2 linked regions of the Sinorhizobium fredii USDA 257 genome follow. The protein of the gene in region 1 interacts with the protein of each later gene in a pairwise test. Links are inferred from orthologs where the notes say so. Each region holds a gene or a part of one and is shown on either strand. Other genes may lie near its edges. The genes, in order: cysK and cysE.

What was found.
Region 2: the proteins of cysK (region 1) and cysE interact in binary tests that used the Escherichia coli proteins (3 or more experiments, as listed by UniProt). The link is inferred for Sinorhizobium fredii USDA 257 from one-to-one orthologs.

What each region holds. Positions count from the first base shown.
Region 1 is NC_018000.1:6,445,656-6,448,795, forward strand. What follows is about bases 80-2,900. They hold cysK (cysteine synthase A), read right to left. Parts: upstream 2,064-2,900; coding sequence 1,095-2,063; downstream 80-1,094. Other genes in these bases: USDA257_RS30210 (YifB family Mg chelatase-like AAA ATPase), read left to right, coding at 80-1,071; USDA257_RS30220 (LysE family translocator), read left to right, coding at 2,286-2,900. Outside these bases: more of USDA257_RS30210, read left to right, coding at 1-79; more of USDA257_RS30220, read left to right, coding at 2,901-2,918; USDA257_RS30225 (NIPSNAP family protein), read right to left, coding at 2,925-3,140.
Region 2 is NC_018000.1:3,683,854-3,686,918, forward strand. Bases 113-2,858 are described here. They hold cysE (serine O-acetyltransferase), read left to right. Parts: upstream 113-944; coding sequence 945-1,772; downstream 1,773-2,858. Other genes in these bases: USDA257_RS17140 (alpha/beta fold hydrolase), read left to right, coding at 113-773; USDA257_RS17150 (DUF3126 family protein), read left to right, coding at 1,955-2,158; USDA257_RS17155 (phasin family protein), read left to right, coding at 2,397-2,750. In the rest of the region: more of USDA257_RS17140, read left to right, coding at 1-112; ATP-dependent Clp protease adapter ClpS, read left to right, coding at 3,020-3,065.

The sequences.
Region 1 (3,140 bases):
CTCGCGCCGCGCAGCCTGATCGCCATCGCCAATCATTTCCGCGGCACGCAAGTGCTCTCGCGACCCGAACCGGCGATCCGGGCCGCGGCCGCCAACCTTCCGGATCTCGCCGACATCAAAGGCCAGGAGAGCGCCAAGCGGGCGCTCGAAGTGGCGGCCGCCGGCAACCACAATCTCTTGATGGTGGGCCCGCCAGGGTCCGGCAAGTCGATGCTCGCGGCGCGGCTGCCTTCCATCCTGCCGCCGCTCTCTCCGTCCGAATTGCTCGAGGTCTCGATGATCCATTCGATCGCCGGGCAATTGCCGGGCGGCAAGCTTTCCGACCGCCGGCCGTTCCGCGCGCCCCACCATTCCGCCACCATGGCGGCGCTGATCGGCGGCGGCCTCAGGGCAAAGCCGGGCGAGGCGTCGCTTGCCCATCACGGCGTGCTGTTTCTCGACGAGTTTCCGGAGTTTCCGCCGCAGGTGCTCGATGCGCTGCGCCAACCGCTCGAAACTGCAGAGTGTGTCATCGCCCGTGCCAACCACCGCGTCAGCTATCCGGCGGCGATCCAGCTCGTCGCCGCCATGAACCCGTGCCGCTGCGGCATGGCCGGCGAGCCGGGCCGCAGCTGCGCCCGTGGTCCACGCTGCATGGCCGATTACCAGGCGCGGATTTCGGGCCCCTTGATGGACCGGTTGGATATCCGCATCGACGTGCCGGCCGTCAGCGCCGCCGATCTGATCCGGCCCGGCGCGGCCGAGCCGAGCGCCGCAGTCGCCAGTCGCGTCGCCTGCGCTCGGGCTCTTCAGGTGGACCGCTTCGCCGCCCTCGGCCACCCAGGGCTGACCAGCAATGCCCGCTGCGCGACCGCGATGATCGAGAAGATTGCCGAGCCGGACGCCGCGGGGCTACAGTTGTTGAGGGACGCCGCGGAAAAGATGAAGTTCTCCGCACGCGGCTACCACCGCGTCTTGAAGGTGGCCCGCACGCTTGCCGATCTCGACGAGGCGCCGACGGTCGGCCGCATCCATCTTGCCGAAGCGATCTCCTACCGCGTCGCCGGCGAGCGGCTGCCGGCGGCGGCATAGCGATGCAGGCGGCCGCCGCGCCTCTACGCGCCAAGCCCCTCGAACAGCACCGTCGAAAGATAGCGCTCGGCAAAGGACGGTATGATCACGACAATGGTCTTGCCGGCGTTTTCCTCGCGCTGGCCGACTTCGATCGCCGCCTGGAGCGCCGCACCGGAGGAAATGCCGACCGGCACGCCTTCGAGCCTGGCAACGAGGCGCGCCGCCTCGACCGCTTCGCTCGCGTTGACGGTAATCACCTCGTCATAGACGCTCGTGTCGAGGATCGCCGGCGCGAAACCGGCACCGATGCCCTGTATCTTGTGCGGACCGGGCGCCCCACCTGAGAGAATCGGAGACTCCTCGGGCTCGACGGCGATTACCTTGACCGAAGGCTTGCGGGCCTTCAGCACCTGGCCAGCGCCGGTGATCGTGCCGCCCGTACCGATGCCGGAGACGAGGATGTCGACTTTACCTTCGGTGTCGTTCCAGATCTCTTCGGCCGTCGTCCTGCGGTGGATCTCCGGATTGGCAGGATTTTCGAACTGCTGCGGAGTGATCGCGTCGGGCAGCGTCTCGACCAGTTCCTGCGCCTTGGCGATGGCGCCCTTCATGCCCTTCGCCCCTTCCGTCAGCACCAGTTCGGCGCCAAGCAGCGCCAGCATCTTGCGCCGCTCGACCGACATCGTCTCGGGCATTGTGAGGATCAGCTTGTAGCCCTTGGCGGCGGCGACGAAGGCAAGCGCAATGCCGGTATTGCCCGACGTCGGCTCGATCAGCGTGGTGCGGCCGGGCGCGATCTTCCCCTGCGCTTCGAGCGCTTCGACCATGGCGACGCCGATGCGGTCCTTGACCGAGGCGATCGGATTGAAGAATTCCAGCTTGGCGAGCAGGTTCGCCTTGACGCCCTTTTCCCCGGCGAGCTTGTCGAGCCGCACGATCGGAGTGTCGCCGATCGTTTCGGTGATCGATGAAAAGACGCGGCCGCGGCCGGGCTTGCGCGCTTCAGGCATGGATTTCTCCCTTCATTAAGTGCTGTGGCGAGAATAGGGACAAAGGGACGGCCGTGCCAGAGCGTGACAGCCGCGGAACGACGCGACGGAGAGAAAAAGCAGCTGCAAAACCGCCGGTTGGGAAATCATTATTTCGCAAGAAAATTGACCGGGTGACAAGAACGCCGTTGTCGGCACCAAGGAGAAAGGACACCTTCCGGAAAATTGCGGAAGGGGCGCATCATGCCGGCCATTCAGAACCTCATAGGCTTTGCCCTAATCGCGCTCGGCATGGTGCTGACGCCGGGGCCGAACATGATCTACCTGATCTCGCGTTCGATCTGCCAGGGCCCGGCCGCCGGCCTCGTCTCGCTCGGCGGCGTGGCGCTCGGCTTCGTCTTCTATATGGTCTTTGCCGCGCTCGGCATCACTGCGTTGCTGCTGGCGGTCCCGTTCGCCCACAACGCGCTGTGCTTCGCGGGTGCCCTCTATCTCCTTTACCTTGCCTGGCAGGCCGTGAAGCCCGGGGGCCGCTCGCTGTTCCAGGTCCGAGACCTGCCGAAGGATGGACCGCGCAAGCTCTTCGTGATGGGGCTTGTCACCAGCCTGCTCAATCCGAAAGTGGCGGCGCTCTACCTTTCGCTGCTGCCGCAGTTCATCCGACCGGAGACCGGAAGCGTGCTCCTGCAGTCGCTCGTCTTCGGCAGCCTGCAGATCATGATTAGCGTCACCGTCAATGCGCTGATCGCGGTGACCGCCGGATCGATCGCCGCCTTCCTGGCTGGGCGTCCGCTTTTCATGCTGGTGCAGCGCTGGATGATGAGCACGGTGCTTGCAAGCCTCGCCGTCAGCCTGGCTGTCGAGGCTCGCAAGTAACAGGCGTTACTCGAAGACCGGGCGCATGAAGCTGCGCTCGTAACTCAGAATGCAGCGCGTCTCTTCGGCAAAGGCGAAGGCCGCTTGGCATTCGGGATCCGCAGCCATCTTCTCGCGATAGGTTTCGTAAGTCGCGAGCGAGGGAAAGCTGAAGAGCGCGAGCGCGATGTTGCTGGCGCCCTCATGTGGCATGAAATAGCCGTGATGCGTGCCGCCGAGCCT
Region 2 (3,065 bases), 2.8 Mb from region 1 along the record:
CTCCGCCATATTCGCGCTTCACGCATGACGGCCTGGAAATCGCCTACTTCGACGCGGGCGATCCGTCGGGAGATCCAGTCCTGCTCATTCACGGATTCGCTTCGAGCGCCAATGTCAACTGGGTCTACCCCGGCTGGCTGAAGACCCTCGGCGACGCCGGCTATCGGGTCGTCGCACTCGACAACCGCGGCCATGGCGCGAGCAGCAAGCCCTATGACGCTTCGGTTTACCATCCGCACCAGATGGCCGGCGACGCGGCCGCCCTCCTCGTCCATCTTGGTATCGCCGAGGCGCATGTCATGGGTTACTCAATGGGCGCGCGCGTCTCGGCATTTCTGGCGTTGCATCACCTGCATCGCGTCCGTTCGCTCGTGTTCGGGGGCCTCGGAATAGGCATGGTGACCGGGGTGGGGGACTGGGATCCGATCGCCGAGGCGCTGCTTGCACCGTCGCTCGAAGATGTGACGCATGAGCGTGGCCGCATGTTCCGCGCCTTTGCCGACCAGACGAAAAGCGACCGCCACGCGCTTGCCGCCTGCATATCGACCTCACGAGACCTGCTTTCCGCAGAGGATGTCGGGCGCATCGATGTGCCCGTTCTGATCGGGGTTGGAACGAAGGATGACGTAGCGGGTTCCGCCCAGGACCTTGCCGCTCTGATGCCGCATGCCAGGGCCTTGGATATTCCGGGCCGAGACCATATGCTGGCGGTCGGCGACCGCGTCTTCAAGAAGGCGGTCCTGGAGTTTCTCGGTGAGGTCGGCCGAGCATAGTGGCTCGAAGTGACCGCCGATCGAAACGCTGCGCGCCCATTTATGTCGATCGGGATTTGCCCTATATATGTGGCAGCGCAGGCCAAAGATCGGCCCGGCAGCGTTTGACCAGGCCACGTTTGACTCGGCCACGTCTGACTAGGCCACGTTTGACCAGGAAGGAGCGCGACCATGGTCGCCAAGACCGAACTTCGCCACACGGAACCGCTGAAGGCGATCGATCCCATCTGGGACAGCCTGCGTGAAGAGGCCCGCTTCGCCGCCGAGCGCGATCCGATGCTTGCAGCCTTCCTCTATTCGACTGTAGTCAACCAGCATTCGCTTGAAGAGAGCGTGATCTATCGGATTTGCGAGCGGCTCGACCATCCCGACCTGCAGGCAAATCTGCTCCATCAGACCTTCGTTGAGATGCTCGAAGATTGGCCTGAATGGAGCACGATCCTGCGGGTTGACATCCAGGCCGTCTACGACCGCGACCCCGCTTGCACCCGGTTCCTCGAGCCTGTGCTTTATTTCAAGGGCTTCCACGCGATCCAGACGCACCGGCTTGCCCATTGGCTGTGGAACCGCGGGCGGAAGGATTTCGCGCTTTATCTCCAGAGTCGCTCCTCGAGCGTCTTCCAGACCGATATAAACCCGGCCGCCCGCGTCGGACGCGGCATCTTCCTCGACCACGCGACAGGCCTCGTTGTCGGCGAAACGGCGGTCATCGGCGACAATGTGTCGATCCTGCACGGGGTGACGCTCGGCGGCACCGGCAAGGAGGGCAGCGACCGTCACCCGAAGATCGGCGATGGCGTGCTGATCGGCGCCGGGGCGAAGATCCTCGGCAATATCCATATCGGCCATTGCTCGCGGGTGGCGGCCGGATCGGTCGTGCTGAAGGCGGTTCCCCCGAAGACGACGGTGGCCGGTGTCCCCGCCAAGGTCGTTGGCGAGGCCGGGTGCTCCGAGCCGTCGCGGCAGATGGACCAGATCCTGGCAAGCTTCGATATCTGAGGCGGAGGAGGGGCGCGCTTTTTCGCCTCATTCGCTGCAGATCCGGAAAAATCTGAGCGGTAATACAATGCGTTACGGCTATCCTTGATCATCTTCATGAGTGCTCGGCGTCGTGATGGGTTTACACCTGGCAATGCCGCATGCGAGAAGCGCGGCAAATCAATCGGCTACGGAGAATAGATTTGAAGCCCGAAGAAATCCGCAAGCTTGAGGCCTATTTCAAGCGCACCTTGAATCCGGCGATGGTCGTCAAGGCCCGTCCCAGGAAGGACGAATCCGCCGAGGTCTATCTCGGCGACGAATTCCTCGGCGTCATTTTTCGCGACGATGAAGACGGCGAGCTTTCCTATAATTTCTCGATGGCGATCCTCGACGTAGATCTGTGAACTGCAGCAACGCGCCGGACGTGAGAGCCCCGCGGAACTCACCACCCACCGCTGCCGGCCTGAACTATCGGGCCGGCTTTTCTTATTAAGTCATATTTTTACTGAAATTTCTCGATGACGGCTGAAGCTTCATCAAGTCGTTGCAAGCATTGTGGTTTACTGCATCGCACACTGAACTTGACTTTTTGTGCAGTGCACCTAGACTAACGCCTGCCCACCGCCCACAAGGAGAAGCTTGATGTTTAACCTCGACGACGCAAACAAGAAAAGCAAGGAAGCACTAGATGTGGCTGTGAAGAGCTACTCGGCGCTGACCAAGGGCTATCAGGCCATTGCGACCGAAGCAGCAGACTTTTCGAAGAAGTCCTTCGAAGACGGTATCGCTCATCTCGAAAAGCTGTCCAGCACCAAGAGCCTCGAGGCTGCTTTCGAACTCCAGACGAACTATCTGAAGTCGAGCTACGAAGCTTTCGTCGCCGAAGCATCGAAGATCGGTGAAATGTATGCCGATCTCGCCAAGGACGCCTACAAGCCCTATGAGGCACCGGTCGCCAAGGCAACTGCAGCCGTGAAGTCTGCTGCCGCCGCCTGACGCTAAAGACCATTGCTATCGCAACAAGGCCGGTCGCGGTTGCCGCGGCCGGCCTTGTCGTTCTGAAATGCTCGGCCCCTGGAGACCTTGGGAATAGGCTTAATGCCGAGCGTAGCGCCCGAAGAAATTTGATCAATCTTGTGTTCGGCCGTGCGAATATGATTGCAGTGCGTTGGTTCGGTCTTAAAATCCAAGAACGAACCATTAGATAAAGGCAAGCATGCTGCAGCCACCTTCATGGATTGCGGCTGTCAAGGGAATGAAACAGAATGATCGCCATGCCGGTCCGGATGCAGCAGGGTAGCGATGGAAACG